DNA from 2 places in the Brevibacillus sp. MS2.2 genome. Region 1 is predicted to be linked to the other one. Evidence: riboswitches for the same ligand, from Rfam matches in the RefSeq annotation. Region 1 holds a riboswitch; the other holds the start of a gene.
The links. A riboswitch is a leader RNA that binds a small molecule or an ion and turns the genes downstream of it on or off. The one in region 1 is predicted to bind S-adenosylmethionine.
Positions count from the first base shown of each region.

Region 1 (8,008 bases):
GCGTTGGGCTCGATGAATACGAACTTTGCGCTCTTGGTATCTCATACGTTTACAGAGCCGTTTGACAAGCCGAATGAGTACGCGAGAGAAATTTGCAAGCGGGCGAATGATCTGTCAAACGGTGGGGTCATCGTTCAAAAATACGGCGATATCTTGCGCGGTCGCCGTTCTACAGAGTCGCGTATTAAGGAAGGCTTCCTGGAGCCTACTTTGAAGGAAGCAGTACCGGGTGACTTGGGACTCGTGTTGCCTTACAACACGATGAAGAGTCTGATCGAGATGGTGGAAGCACTGGACAAGGTAACGCCGGGAATCGCTTCCGAGCATACATTGTTCTACGGAGTGGAAGCGAAATTCTACTCAGCTCGTCCAAAACTGACTGAGGAATTCGAAACAGAAATCAAGGGATTGTTCTGTGGCGGGGATGGTGCCGGAATTACGCGTGGTCTGGCACAGGCCGGAGCTGCTGGGGTCTGGATGGCTCGCAATATCGCGAAACGCATGCAATAACGAATACGATTATGACATATAGGCTTCTTGCCGGGCACGCTTGTGCTTGGTGGGGAGCCTTTTTCCATGACGAAACAGTATCAGGACAGGTGGAACCGGAGCAGGCTTGCTTCTACAGACAACCAAGAGAGCTCAACCCCATTATCCATCGCACAAGGAAAAATGGATAACAAAAAATGACTTCACCGAACTGTTTTGGGTGAAGTCATTTTTACTTGTTACGACGGTTGTAAATTATCGTTCATTTTCTTCAATACGCGGTTAAAGATAGCGAGTTCTGCTTCGTCGAGGCCGCGGAGTGCCAGCTCTTCTTGCTCTTTGGCAGCCTCCAGCCATTCCGGGAACCGTTCAACTGCTTGCGGGGACAAGGACACATAGCGCTCACGCTTGTCATCGCCCTCTGAGCGAATAATCCAGCCCATCTCTTCCAATCGGGTGAGTGTCCGGGTAATCGTCGGCGCTTCTACATTCAGGTAGTTGCTCAATTGAACCTGGGTGAGCGATTCACGATAATGCAAGCAAAGGATAATGCCCCATTGCGAACTGTATAATCCCATGGGAGCCATCGTCCCATTTAACGATTTACTGAATATTCTTGCTGTTTGGCTAATTCGATGACCATAATATTGCATGAGTATATACCTCCAGGAAAGCTGGTCCGATATATCGTACGCTTTATTGCTTAAGTAAATATGTACAATAACATACTAGCAGTTCCGGACATATAAGTAAACGTTTATTCGATGACGAAATAATGGATTTTCTGACACAAATAGAATCAGGCGAGTGTCATGGAAGAAGACACTCACCTGGATGAAAACTACGGTGGTACAGTGCACTAATCTGCGGACAAGATGCTCAAAGGTCCTTTTTCATTGATGAGCGGCTCCAGTTCATAGACGGAAATGGGGAACATGGGGAAACCGACGTAATAGGGCGTAATTTCGTACAACTGGAAGTAGATGACCAGTGCTTTGTCGGCGAGGTAATAATCTTGATCGGGCTTAATCGAAGTAAAGCCATTGAGTGTGGGGATGTTTCTTTCTTTGATTTGACGCTTGATGTTTTCAGAAATCACCTTGACGTAATCGCTTCCTGGCTTGAATAATTCCCGCAGTGTATACAGCTTGCCTGTTTGGATATCTGCAGTGATCGACCCGAGGAAGGTCATGCCATGAGCCATTTGCGGTGTGTAGGCGTAGTTGCTCAACACGACGCTGAAAATACCGCGTTCGTTTGTCTTGATCTCGTAGCTTCCTTGCATTTCTGTATTTCCCGGTACCTGAACCCGTTGCTGCTCATGAATTAAGCCTTGAACCGTTTGAGAAATCGCCCGGTTGATCTCTTTTTCCGCTTGCTGATTGGCTAAGCCTGCCAATTGGGGATAGTAAATCGTAGTGTTCGGACGGCTAATCGTCCGTGTCAGCACAGTGGCTGGCAATTGATTGAGTTCCACTTTTCTCCGGTTGCCTCCTGTACGTGTGAGTTGTGTAATAGCCTATTCGAAATTGTTTTTGGCTGTTCTCACTTTTTTCACAAATTTGGCAAAGGTTTGGCTATATAATGGGGAAAGAATCCGATACATAAGTAATAGGAAAAAGGGGGGCAATTATGATTCAATTGATTCGCAATACCTTGACTGACAAAGAAGGCTTTATGATTTTCATCCTATGGAATCATTTGTGGATGGCGGGACTCATTGCCTACCAAGTGGATGTGAACTTCTGGAAAGTGACGTCCTTGGGATTGCTGGTCACTTTAATTGTTTCGCCGTATTATTTCATTCGCAAAGATAGTCATGTGATTCGTTATCTGGTAGCAATCGGACTCATGTTTTATGCGATTTCATTCGATCACTTTACCACTTATCAAGAGGTTTCGTTCCTCGCCTTCATCGTCATGGGCTTTTTGGCAGCCTATTTGGACTGGAAGCTAGTAGTAACAGCGGGAATTACCCAAATCGTCGTCACGGTTGTCGGGTTTTATACGGGAACGTACGAGATTTTCAACGGTGATTTTTCCGAGCTTAATCTGGGTGTGCGTATCGTAGCGATTCTCATGATGATGGGAGCCGTCACGTATCTGTGTCTCGCCGGACAAGCCTCCCTGCAAAAAGCGCACGACGCAAGGCAGGAAGCGGAAGAGAAGGAGCGCCGTCTGGAAGAAATGCTTTTGAACATCCAGGAAATGACGGAGCAACTGGATCGTACAAGCGATCATGTTCATGAACATGCGGAAGGTACGAAGCGCAATACAGATGAAATGATGGTAGCCTTCAAGGAAGTCGCCGTTGGTATGGAATCGCAGGCGAATTCTACGGTGAAGATCGAAGAAGAGGTTCAATCCATCGACCAGGAAATCGAGGCAGTCACAACACAGACCAATGCAATGAAAACGGAATCGCAACAAAACAACCGTCGTCTGGCAGATAGTGTTCAGATGATGAACGAGCTGTCCTTGCAGATGGAGCAAATTGTGCAGGCAGTCAATGTAGCAGCCTCTACGATTCACCAGCTCAATCGGCAGGCGAATCGCGTAGAGGAAATTGTCGGCGCGATTAATCAGATCGCGACACAAACGAATCTCTTGGCGCTGAATGCAGCGATTGAATCGGCGCGTGCAGGCGAGCATGGACGTGGATTTGCTGTTGTAGCAGATGAGGTACGCAAGCTGGCGGAACAAAGCGCGACAGCTACGCAGGAAATTACCGACATTTTGAAGTCTCTCCATCAGGAAAGTGAGAATGCGGTGCAGCATATGAGCAATGGGGAAACGTCTGTTGCAAAAGGCCAAGAGCTGGCGGTGAAAACAGTGGCCTCCATCGAAGCAGTGCGTGCTGGGATGATGGCCTTCCTGGAAGCGGCTGATCAAGTAAGCTCCAGCATGGACCGGGTAAAAGTGCGTTCCGGTGAAGTTGCCATCGAGATGTCGACCATTACAGCGGTAACCGAGGAATCCGTAGCCAACTTGGAAGAGCTGTTTGCGACAGCAGAAAACCAGCATCAAAAAGTGCGTGAGATTACGGAAGAGCTGGGCGAGCTGAATACGTTGTCTCATCGTCTCCAGCAAACCTTTCACGTAAAATAGGTAGGGGCTGTGGTTCTCGCCAATTTCTCGGTGCTGAAAAGACGACTTTTTAAACTTCGATTTACTTTTAGAAGTGTTTGGAATTGAGAAAAAAGAATTGCATTTTTGAACCGTTCTGCTAGAATGAATTCCATTGTAACTAAATATATTCACCTACCTTATCAAGAGCGGCGGAGGGACTGGCCCGATGATGCCCGGCAACCACTGATCATGTCTATGCATGAACAGAAAGGTGCCAATTCCTGCAAAACCTGTACCATGGTTTTGACAGATGAGGAAGAGAACGGCTACGTACGCAAACTCTTCCTCCGGGAAGAGTTTTTTTGTTGTATTTGTATAGGGAAGGGGGTAATAAACGAACGATAAATTAATTTTATATGAGAATATTCGTAAATGGTATTGAAAAAATGGGTAAAAAGCCGTACATTACCTATTAGGATAAAGAAAAACGTAAAGTTCGGATAGGGAGAGATACATCATGAAGAAGCTATTGCTCGCATTAACGACATTCGCAGTATTGGCAACAGGGTGCTCGACTGGCACAAGCGCACCTGCTGATCAGCCAGGAGGACAAGCGGCAGGACAAGAGGGCGCGGCCAAAAAGCGAATTGCCTTGATTTTGCCCGAGAAAATCGGTGTGAATCCGTTCTTCCAACAAATGGATGATGGTGCGAAGAAAGCCGCACAAGAGCTGGGTGCAGAAGTGAAAACGATTGAATCTACGGACCATGGAGCGATTGAAGAGAATTTGCGCGTGGCTGTTGCAGAAAATTATGATTTGATCATCACTTCTTCCTTTACATCAGAGGATGCATTGAAAAAAGTAGCTACCGAAAATCCTGACCGTAATTTTGCGATTATTGATACTGTAGTGGATTTGCCAAACGTTCGCAGTGTTACCTTCCGTGAGCAGGAAGCAGCTTACCTGGTGGGAGCAGCAGCAGGTCTGGCAACGAAAACGAACAAAGTGGGCATGGTTGTCGCTCTTGATATCCCGCAGTTGAAAAAATGGACAGTTGGCTTCGAAGAGGGCTTGAAAGCGACGAATCCAAAAGCAGAGCTGATGGTCAACTATGTAGGAAGCTTCACTGACCCGGCAAAAGCGAAGGAATTGGCTTTGCTCCAAGCTTCCAAAGGCGCTGACTTCATTAACGGTGCAGCAGCAGTAGGCGACCTCGGCGTTTTCGAGGCAGCGAAGGAAAAAGGCTTCTTCACAGCAGGTCAGGACGTTGACCGTACGACGATTGATCCAGAGCATATTGTTCTGTCCCAATTGAAAGGGACTGACGCGGCAGCTTATGAAACCGTGAAGACCTTTGTAGAAGGAACATTCAAACCAGGTGTTGTTGCGTACGGCTTGAAAGAAAAAGGTGTTGGCGTAACCTATGTCACGCACGAAAGCAAAACGCCTTTGCATGCTTTTATTGGACAAGAAGTGGTGGATAAAGTGAAAGCGATCAGCGATGAGATTGTAGCGGGTACTCGCAAAGTACCAGACCAGTTTTAAAAAGGTAGCTCGGTGCTGAAAAGCTAACTTTTTGAACGCTTATGTAAAGCTTGTGCACAGTGATGGATGTGACCGACTACGGCTGTGTAGTCGGTCTTCCATTTTCATAAAAGGACGTACAGAAATGAGGGAGTGGGAATGACCGATCGCTTGGAAATGAGGGGCATGACCAAGAAGTACGGAGATTTTACCGCCAACGACAAGGTGTCGTTCTCACTGGCAGCAGGAGAAGTCCACGCGATTGTCGGGGAAAATGGAGCGGGCAAAACGACACTGATGCGGATGCTGTACGGGATGGAGCAGCCGACGTCGGGAGAGATCGTGTTAAACGGTAAGCCAGTCGTTTTTCGCGGACCAGAGGATGCGATTCGAAAAGGGATCGGGATGGTTCACCAGCACTTTATGCTCTTCGGAGAATTCAGTGTGACTGAAAATATCGTGATCGGATACGAGCCGAAGCAAGCGGGTTTTTTCAAAAGAAAGGACGCGGAGGACAAGGTGCGGGCGCTGAGTGAGCAGTATCGCATTCCGATTCATCCGCAGGCCAAGGTAGCGAATTGCTCGATTGGGGAACAGCAACGGGTCGAAATTTTGAAGGTCCTGTATCAGGGAGCGGATATTATCGTGCTGGACGAGCCGACCGCTGTCCTTACCCCGCTGGAGGTGCGCGACCTGCTGCAAACGATTCGAAACCTGGCAAAGAGCGGCAAGAGCGTCATTTTGATTACACATAAGTTGCAGGAAGTCATGGAGGTAGCTGATCGTATTACAGTACTGCGCGGAGGCAAAGTGACGGGAACGGTTTCCCGTACAGAAACCAATGCGGACGATTTAGCCAGACTAATGGTCGGACGTGAATTGCAGGAGTTAGCTGAGCGACTTCCTCTGGATAAAGGCCCCTTGTTGCAGGTAGAGAATCTCTCGGTTCGAGAAAAGCAGACTCTGCTCGATCAAGTCAGCTTTACCGTGCACCACGGGGAAATCGTAGGAATCGCAGGTGTTTCCGGGAATGGTCAATCGGAGCTGCTGCAAGCGATCAGCGGCTTGCGAGCGGCACAGGAGGGCACGGTGCGATTAGGCGGCAAGGACGTGACGAACAAATCAGTTGCCACTATTCGGGATGCGGGCTTGGCGCATATTCCGGAGGATCGCTACCTGTGGGGAACGGCCAAACTCTCAAGCGTCGAGGAAAATGCGTTGATGGGCTATCAGCGAAAGTCTGCTTACAACCGCCGTGGCGTCGTTTTGCGGGAGAAATTCCGCCAAGTCGTAAAAGGCTGGGTAGAGCAGTTCGCCATCAAGACAGGCTCCCGACAATTGCAGGAGCTGGCTGGGAATCTGTCAGGTGGAAACTTGCAAAAGCTGATCGTAGCAAGGGAACTGGGACACGAAACCCCGTTTTTGATTGCGGCTGAGCCTACGCGCGGGGTGGATATCGGTGCCATGGAGTACATCCATCAGGCGCTGATCGAAAAGCGCAATCAGGGAGACGGGATCTTGCTAGTCTCCTCCGAATTGTCCGAAATTCTCGCCTTGTCAGACAGGATTTTGGTCATGTATAAAGGGCGAATCGCTGGAGAGCTTTCACGCCTGGAGGCAACCGAAGAAAAAATCAGCGTGATCATGGCGGGAGGAAGCATTCATGGCAGCAATCAAAGAGCTATCTAAGTCATTGGTTCAGCCGTTATTGGCTGTCGTCATCGGTTTGTTGACCGGGGCACTGGTCATTGCTGCAGTTGGCGAATCGATCTTGGGCACCTACCAGGAAATGTGGAAAGGGGCCTTTGGCAGTTTTTATTTCTTTACATCTACATTAGCGAGAGCCACGCCTATCATGCTGATTGCCTTGGGTCTTTCCCTCGCATTTCGGGCAGGGGTATTCAACCTGGGGGCGGAAGGGCAAATGGTGCTGGGTGCCGTCAGTGCTGCGTTAGTCTCGATCTACTTGCCAGCGCCGGGAATGATCAAAATTGTGGCGGGTATGTTCGCAGGAATGGCGGTCGGCGGGTTCTGGGCGTTGCTGCCGGGCTTTATGGAAGCACGCTTTCGTATTCCGTTGCTCATCTCTACGTTGCTCTTCAACTATATCGCGGTATTGTTTGCGAGCTATCTCGTGACAGAGCCATTCCGGGATCGCACGGGTTCTGCGGCACTTGCACAGACCGTCATGCTGGAGAAAAGTGCGTGGCTTCCGAAGCTGTTTGCCGGGATGAGCGTGCATGCAGGATTTTTGTTTGCGATCGTTGCAGCGCTGCTGTTGTTCTGGGTACTTCGTTTTACGCCTTTTGGTTATGAAGTAAAGATGCTGGGTCAAAACTCGCTGTTTGCTCAATACGGAGGAATTAATCGCATTCGGGTGATGCTGACCGGGATGTTTGCCAGTGGTGGACTGGCTGGCTTGGCGGGAACCGTAGAGGTAATGGGGGCGCACTATCGTTTTGTGGACGGGGCGCTGACTGTACCGGGCTTCGCCTGGACGGGCCTGATGGCCGCTCTGCTTGCGAACTCGCATCCACTTGGCATCATTGTGACTTCGATTCTGCTTGCTGCTTTTCAGACAGGAGCCATGGGGGTAGAGCGCAATACGGATGTGCCGCTGGAGCTGGCAAGTGTGATACAAGCGGTATTGATTTTGTTCATCTCTGCCAAGTTCAGCTACGACTGGTGGAAAAAGCGGAAGGCAAAAGGAGGGGAATCGCATGGAGCTCTTTGATTGGTCCCTCCTCAGTTCTACCATTCGGATGGTCACGCCAATCTTGTTGGCAGCTTTGGGTGGAGCGCTCTGCGCACGTGTCGGAATTTTTAATGTTGGCCTGGAGGGATTGGTACTGGTCGGTGCCTTTTCCGCGATTGTCGGCAATCATTTTACCGGGAATCTCTTTCTGGCTGTTTTGATTGCAGCGC
Region 1 is NZ_JABSUZ010000001.1:201,096-209,103, reverse strand. Features, by position in the region: gene HP568_RS00895 (NAD(P)/FAD-dependent oxidoreductase) at 1-510, shown strand, start outside; gene HP568_RS00890 (MarR family winged helix-turn-helix transcriptional regulator) at 729-1,142, opposite strand; gene HP568_RS00885 (DUF3298 and DUF4163 domain-containing protein) at 1,349-1,966, opposite strand; gene HP568_RS00880 (methyl-accepting chemotaxis protein) at 2,122-3,597, shown strand; SAM riboswitch class I at 3,753-3,875, shown strand; gene HP568_RS00875 (BMP family lipoprotein) at 4,076-5,104, shown strand; gene HP568_RS00870 (ABC transporter ATP-binding protein) at 5,243-6,772, shown strand; gene HP568_RS00865 (ABC transporter permease) at 6,747-7,817, shown strand; gene HP568_RS00860 (ABC transporter permease) at 7,804-8,008, shown strand, end outside.

Region 2 (8,008 bases), on a different contig from region 1:
CATCCATAATTTCGAAGACGCGCCCCGCCGAAATGGTCGCCTGCTGCATTTGTGACAACCGATTCATGATCATGTTGATTGGTTCGAAAAAACGTCCCATGTAATCAACAAAAGCAAAAAGCGCACCAAAGGAAATCGCGCTGTGGAAGGAGGTTGAGCCGTAATACCAGACGATCAGGGTCAAGGAAACTTTCCAGATCAAATCTACCGCTGGGCGCAAAAGCAAGGATTCCAGATTGATCTCTTTCATCCGCACCTTGAAGTAGTCTTCGTTTACATCAGCGAACTCCTTTTGTACACCCTTCTCCCGGCGAAAAGCCTGCACGATCGTCATGTTCTGGATCATTTCATTGATCGTTGTGTTCATATCACCGAGCTTCGCGCGAATCACCGCATAGTAGCGAGAACTGTACTTTTGATACACGTAGACTAGCAGTACGAGCACTGGCACAGTCAAAAAGCAGAAGAGGGCGAGCTCAGGCTGCAAGATGTAGAGTGCGATCAAGATTCCAATCAAATAAAGACCGTTTTGTACAAATGTGGCGAGTACACTTACATACAGCTCACGGATGGCTTCTGTATCATTGCTCACACGGGAGACGAGCGCACCTACTGGCGTTTTGTCAAAAAAGGCAACCGGGAGCTTTTGCAAATGGATAAACAGCTTCATCCGCATTTGCTGAATGATGCGCTGAGCGATCTTTTGCAGCCACAAAATCTGGACGTAATTGAATCCAGCAGAGAGCAAGATCAGTGCTCCATAACCTACGGACAGCCAGACAATGGGCAGGACATCCCCCTGATACATCGCTTTGACTTCCTCTGCGGTCAGCCGAATGCCTGTAGAGGTCATCTTTTGACCTGATTGATCCTTCGTTGTTACCTCGAAGCGCTCCCTGCCGTTTTCTGGCGCAATCGGAGTGAATTGCTTCTGCGTGTTTGGATTTACTTTGCCAGAAACCAAGTAATAGGTCGTGCCTTCTGTCAGCACGCTTACTTCCTTTTGCTTGATACTGTCCAAAGCAAGACCCATCTTTGCTGCAACATCTTCACGAATATAGTTCGTACCGTTCAGTGAGGCGACTTGCCCCGCTGCTTGTGGTGGCACTTCGTCCAGTTGATACCAAGGCTTTTGGATCGCCAGGATGTGATTATCAATCATGACCTTGGCTAAAAAAGGACCTGCCAACTCTGCACTCGTTCCCAGCAAGAGCAGAAACAACGCGCCTAGTATTTGCTTTTGAAATGGCCTGGCGTACTCGGTCAAACGCCCCCATACATTTTCTTTGCTCATGAAACGCCTTCCCCCTCTCTCAACCAGCCACATCCTGTTCCATCTGCTGACGACGGTACTGCTCTGCATACCAGCCGTTGCGCTGCATCAGCTCGTCATGTGTCCCCCGTTCGACGATCTGCCCCTCATCCAGTACGAGAATCAGTTGGGCATGCTGGACGGCAGACAGACGATGAGCGGTAATAATCGTCGTTTTATCCGCGCGTTCCTGTCTCAGATGACGAAGGATGCTCTCCTCAGTCCGGGCGTCCACAGCCGATAATGAATCATCGAGAATCAGGATTCCCGCATCCATCAAAAGAGCGCGTGCAATGGAAATGCGCTGTTTTTGCCCCCCGGAGAGGGTGACCCCCTTCTCTCCAACCATGGTTTGCAATCCATCTCTGAATTGCTCCAGATCTCTCTTCATCTCCGCAAGCTCCAACGCATGCATCACTTCCTCGGTCGTCGCTTGTGGTTTCCCGAATGCAACATTTTCGACAATCGTCCGTGAGAACAGCAGATGCTCCTGAGGCACGTAGCCGATTTTTTCCCGCAGCGTATCGAATGCGAGTCCTTCGATCGGGATGCCCCCGATAAACAAAGCTTGTTCCTTCATCTGATATTGATGCAATAAGGCACGACATAGCGTCGACTTGCCGCTTCCTGTCCGTCCGACAATCCCAAGCGTCTCTCCTTCACCCAAACGAAACGAGATGTCGGTGAGTGCCGGCTTGTCAGTGCCCGGATACGTAAAAGAAAAATGGCGTGCTTCTACAGTATTGGCGATTTGGCTCGTGACCGGATTCGCTGCCTCCGTCACATCTGGCTGCTCCACCATTAGTTCTGTGAAACGCTTGTGGGAAGCACCACCGCGTTGCAACACATTGACAAGCCAACCAAAGGCGAACATCGGCCAAATTAAAAGACCCAAGTATAAATTGAACGCAACCAAATCCCCTAAGGAGATGGCGCTGGTGAACACCAAATACGTCCCATAGCCCAGCCCGATCAAAAAGCTGAAGCCAATAATAATCGCGATCGTCGGCTCGAACAGGGCGTCGATCCGCGAAACGCTCACATTTCGCTCCAACGTTTTTTCACTGACCCGGCGATACGCCTCGATATCGGCCTTTTCCTGTACAAACGCTCTCAATACCCGAACGCCTGACACAGATTGTTGGACATGATCATTCATCTCTCCGAATGCTTCCTGCGCCAAGTAAAAGCGCTCATGCAGCAACCTTCCATAGTACGCCGTTGACCAAGCCAAAAACGGCATCGGGATCAGTGCCGCCAGCGTCAGCTTCCAATCAATCGCGGTCACCATGACGCCCAGCGTTAACACGGTCATGAACAGCGCATCGACAAGCGTAAGCACCCCTGTACTGGCCGTTTGTTCAATGGCAGGAATGTCGTTGGTAGCGACGGCCATCAGATCGCCACTGCGTTTGCGATGAAAAAACGACGGAGTCATTCTCGTCAAATGGGCAAACAGTCGCTCACGCAACGTCCTCTCCAGTATCAAAGCTCCTCCATTTAACAAATACCGCCAGAGAAACCGCAATCCATACAAGCTAACACCCAAAATGAGCAAGATGACCACTGTTTGCGTCAAGTCAGCGTCCGTCAGGGAACTGTTGCGAATCGAATCCACCGTGTCGCCAATTAATTTCGGCGGCCAAAGCATGAGCACATCGATAATAAACAGCACAGAGATCCCAATGACGTACCGTTTCCAATAGGCACGAAAAAACCAAGATAATTGCCGAAGTGTCTGCATATAAATCACCTCTATTTATTCAAACCTAACAGCACGACTAAAAAAGGGCTTGCGAATCACACGCAGCCCTCTTGATCTGTCTTCACCATCGTAATTTACAGAATTTTCATTGTCAATCGAAGCATACAGTTCGATCTAAGATTTTTTATCGGTTTTCCAGTCGAGCCATTCTTCTTTTAGCAGGCTGTAAGTGGCATGATCCACGTAATGATCGTAAAGGAATTCATTCCGGCGTAGTATCCCTTCCAGTTGAAACCCTAATCGTTCGGGGATCGATCTGCTCTTGAAGTTTTCCGTAGCAGCCTGAATCGTTACTTTTTCCAAATCCCACGACCCGAAGATCAATACGTCCAAGTAGGTCGCCACTGCTTCTGTCATCAGGCCCTTGCCCTGAAATTGCGCACCCAGCCAATAGCCAATGGACGTCTTTTTGTTAATCCAATCCACCGTATGTACACCGACTGTACCAGCCAGACGTCCTTGGTACCAAATACCGTAGTTGATGCCCCGATTATCGTTGTACTGGTTGATCGTCGCTTGGATGAATTGGCGCGAATCCTCTACCTTCTTCGTATAATTCAGCCACGGCAGCCATTCCATAAGACTCTCCCGGTTCGAATCCGTAAGCAAAAATAACTCCTCAGCATCAGCTAATTCTAATTGTTTCAAGTACGTATCTTCATTGATGGCTATCCGTTGAATCGGTTGCATACGAATCTCCCCTTTTCTTGGCTATTTTACTGGAAAACACCAAAATGAGCAAAAAGCGCCCGCCAGTAACAACAGGGCGAACGCTTAAAATAGTTCTTTTATTTTTTGCTATTGCCGATCTCTTCTGGCTTGAAAATGCCTGTCTCCGTAACGATTGCTGTAATGTACTTCGCAGGCGTTACATCGAACGCAGGATTGTACACCTTGATATCGTCTGGAGCCACCTGTTTGCCCAATCCATGGGTAATTTCCTCGGCTGGACGCTCTTCAATCGGAATATCTGCGCCTGTCGGTGTCTCCAGATCAACAGAGGACAAGGGAGCTGCCACGTAAAAAGGAATGCCGTGAGCTTTTGCCAATACCGCTACCCCATACGTACCGATCTTGTTGGCGACATCGCCATTCGCTGCTACGCGGTCTGTACCCACGATGACAGCCTCTACTTTCCCTTGGGACATTACCATCGCGGCCATGTTGTCGCAGATCAGCGTCACATCAATCCCTGCCTGCTGCAATTCAAATGCAGTAAGACGAGCGCCTTGCAGGACAGGACGGGTTTCGTCCGCGTACACCTTCAGGTTCCAGCCGCGTTCCTTTGCCAAATAAAAGGGAGCGGTAGCCGTACCGTACGCTGCTGTAGCCAATGCCCCTGGATTACAGTGCGTGAGAATTCCCATACCGTCATGCAACAGTGTGAGCAGATGTTCTCCGATGGTCTGGCATACTTCAGCGTCTTCCTTTTGAATCGCCAGTGCTTCATCAAGCACTGCCGCCTTCAACTCGGCAATCGACGCTCCGCTTTCTTTTTCAACACGAGCTTTGATGCGATCCAATGCCCAGAACAGATTCACGGCTGTCGGACGGGAAGAGCCCAGGTAGTCTGCCTGCTGGTTCAGTTCCTGCCAAAACTCGTCGTAGTTACTCGCTTCACTGCCACGAATCCCAAGGTAGAGTCCGTAAGCCGCCGCCATGCCAATCGCTGGTGCGCCACGCACTTCCAAACGACGGATGGAACCCCATACTTGCTCGGAGGTAGTCAAGTTCAAATAGATCGTTTCTACTGGCAGACGTGTCTGGTCAAGCAAGACCAATGCGTCATTCTCCCACTTAACAGGTGCCAATTGGGTGCTGGTTGTCATACTGTCGTTGCCTCCTGATAGTAACGTTCGGTCACAGTGCGTACGATGTCCGTGATATCTGTCGATTCGTCTATGCTGCCGCGACCGAGAATCAGCGCTTCTCCAATCGAGAGAGCCAGACGCTCTGCTTCTGCGCGAGTCTGGTCGTCTTCAATGGCATTCAGATCCGCTACACCTGCCAAGCCGATGACACGGCGCAAGATTTTGCATCCGGCATAGCCTGCTGTATCCTGAATCAAGCGCTTCACGTAGCTTTGCCACAGTCCCTCGACATGGGCACTGCGTTCTTTGGCGTGCTTGTGCCAGAGCTGAACGAATTGCGAAACGAATTCATTCCAGACATCCTCGACCGTTTCCAGTAAGTATTCGCGGTACGCTTCCCGTTCTCCTTGATCTTTTTGCAGACCGTGCTGTCCTGCGTAGTTGAGCAGCAGATTGGCTATAATCGCCCCAATGTCAAAACCGATTGGGCCGTAGTAAGCGAACTCCGGATCGATTGCCTTCAGGCTGTTTTCCGTGATGAAAATACTTCCGGTATGCAAGTCACCATGCAGCAGCGCTTCTGCGCGCGTAAGGAAATCGTATTTCAGCTTGGCGATTTCCAGCTTCAGCGGCCTGTTGTTCCAGATCGCCTCGACTTCCCGGCGAATCAACGGATTGAAGTCGTTGGTAGGCGCATTTTCATACGGATCAGTAAAAACCAGGTCTTCTGTGATTTTGCATAATTCTGGATTTATGAATGTTCCGACTAGCGCTTTTTTATCGTACGGATGCGCGCCCAGATCGGATGTAAAGAACAAGGTTTGCGCGAGAAAACGACCAATTTGCTTCGCAAATAGCGGGTACCGCTTTCCTTCGATCAGACCTTTGCGCATGATGATGTGGTCCCCGACGTTTTCCATGACAGTCAACGCAAGCTCCCCGTCGAAATGATACACCTGCGGCACCAAGTCTGGAACGTATTTGTGCTGAATGCGGAGTGCCTCGCTCTCGATACGAGCCCGATCAATCGTAAGCGGCCAAGATTCTCCCACGACGCGGGCAAAAGGCAGTGCTTGCTTGACAATGACGCTCTTACCGGTTGCCGGCTCCTGAATGTCAAAAACCAGATTAAGGTTGCCATCCCCAATTTCGCGACTGGTCAGATCGGCTCCTTCGCTAAAAAGACCCGGTATTCCTTTTACGTACTCCACTGCTTCCTGTTCAGTCAATGCGCGATATGCCATGATTCCAAAACTCCCCTCTACGTATTTTTCCTCTATCTCTACTTGTCTTGTTTGTGTCCCTGGAGCAATAAAAAGACCTCTTTTCCCGAAGAAAAGAGGTCGCTGTCGTCACGTGTAAGAACCGTGTTGATGTCCCCCTTATCTTCCAGACCACTTTTGTTTCTGCAGGAATTAGCACCGTGCATGTCGCCTGTCAATCAGTCGCTTCCTTGCGTCTGAATGGCGTCATGTCGGTTGCCGGGTATCATCGGGCCAGTCCCTCCACCTTCTCTGGATAAGGTATCCAAAACGTATTCGGTTTTTGATTTAGTTTGAATCATACAACCAACGCTTCCACGATGTCAACACCCTTTTGTGCAAAAATTCGCACCTTGCTATCAGTAGCTGTATTGTGTTCCCGATGCCGCAGGTCGCTCCCAATTCCACCAGTTTACCTTGCCTAGAAACGCTGCTGTTATCGACTTTTCGGACTTGAGCTTCAGTAGTTCTTTCGTAGGTCCGGTGAGGACGGCTCCGTAGATTCGAACTCCGTTTTGCTGCATGTAGTTATATCGCTCTGCTATCTGTAGATCTCTGCCAAAGAGTAAGGATTTTCCGATATCGCGAGCCAGGTCTTCTTGCTCTGACAAATACCTCATCTCCTCCAGATAGTTTGCGATTACCTTGTCCCCATCCCCTTTTTCATATGCACCACCGTAATCCATTTCTCGCTGGGCAAATCCCCATACTTCCCCGGAGCCAAACAGCACATCTCCGGCATCGCTTTCAGCTTGCTTGAGCTCTACTCCTGTATCTACCGCAAACCAAACTGTATCTTGTCCTGAAGAGTTAACATGGCGGGTAACCAGTTTATAGTACTCGTCATACGTCAAAAAGTGATCAAATGATATCGCAAGCTGCGAAACGGTACCCTCGGGCAGCTTCTCCATCGTCGTCCAGGCAGCCGAAGTGAGAGACATGGTATCCTCCGTTTCCCCCTCTGTCGGATAACGGAAAAACAGCTTTTGCTCTCTGACCCCGTCTGTCCATTGCGGCTTGGCATTCACGTTCCATAGCACATTCGTACTCTCAAATCGGCCCGCGTTCTTTTCTTCTCCCCCAACCCGCTCGCGTAGTTCCATGCTGATGTTTCCGTACAGCAATCCGACCTGTGAACCACTACTCCCCACTCTCACACCTGGTTGAGTAAAATTGACCATCGACTTCGCAACGTGAAACAGATCTTCATGCATCAGAGACCCAACCCAGCCATTCAGAATCAGCAACACAACTCCTGCCAAAAAGGGAAGCCCTATTGTGAATCCAGCGTTGTATAACCGATTTTTCCATTTCCCCCGGCGAACAATGGCACGCTGTTTTTCAGCGGACAGTGTTTCAGGCTGTTTTATTTTCACGTTGTCCTCTCTCGTTTCTTCCCCCAACAAAAGCCTCTCCAACCGCTGTGCGTATTCCTCGTCAGCGGCTATTTCCTCCTCGAATTGTTTCGAATCTTCTTCCGCCATTTCCCCACGCAAATAAGCAAGCAACCTTTGCTCGCGATGATTCTCATCCTTGTTCATCACCGGCTTTCCTCCCTCCACAACTGCCGCATCTTTTGTCGTCCCCGAAACAAGGAACGCTTGACGTCTGCCAGCTCGATTCCGAGTACCTCTGCCATTTCCGCGTAGGAAAACTGCATGGCAGACAACAAAATGACCTGTCTCTGCTTTTCCGGAAGTTGCTCCAAATAGTCATGGGCCACTTCCCACAGCTCCTTGTTCACGACATGCTCTGCCGGATCAACCACCGAATGATCACGTCGCTCTGGCAAGGCTTCCACAAACGCAAATCGTTGTTTCGTCTTCTTGCGATAACCGTCCACGAAAGCGTGATAGGC
Region 2 is NZ_JABSUZ010000010.1:50,155-58,162, forward strand. Features, by position in the region: gene HP568_RS11590 (ABC transporter ATP-binding protein) at 1-1,294, opposite strand, end outside; gene HP568_RS11595 (ABC transporter ATP-binding protein) at 1,314-3,056, opposite strand; gene HP568_RS11600 (GNAT family N-acetyltransferase) at 3,192-3,767, opposite strand; gene mtnA (S-methyl-5-thioribose-1-phosphate isomerase) at 3,866-4,906, opposite strand; gene mtnK (S-methyl-5-thioribose kinase) at 4,903-6,132, opposite strand; SAM riboswitch class I at 6,268-6,413, opposite strand; gene HP568_RS11615 (anti-sigma factor) at 6,510-7,691, opposite strand; gene HP568_RS11620 (sigma-70 family RNA polymerase sigma factor) at 7,691-8,008, opposite strand, start outside.
Region 2: linked by a shared signal. The riboswitch ahead of mtnK (S-methyl-5-thioribose kinase) and the one ahead of HP568_RS00875 (BMP family lipoprotein) in region 1 are both predicted to bind S-adenosylmethionine.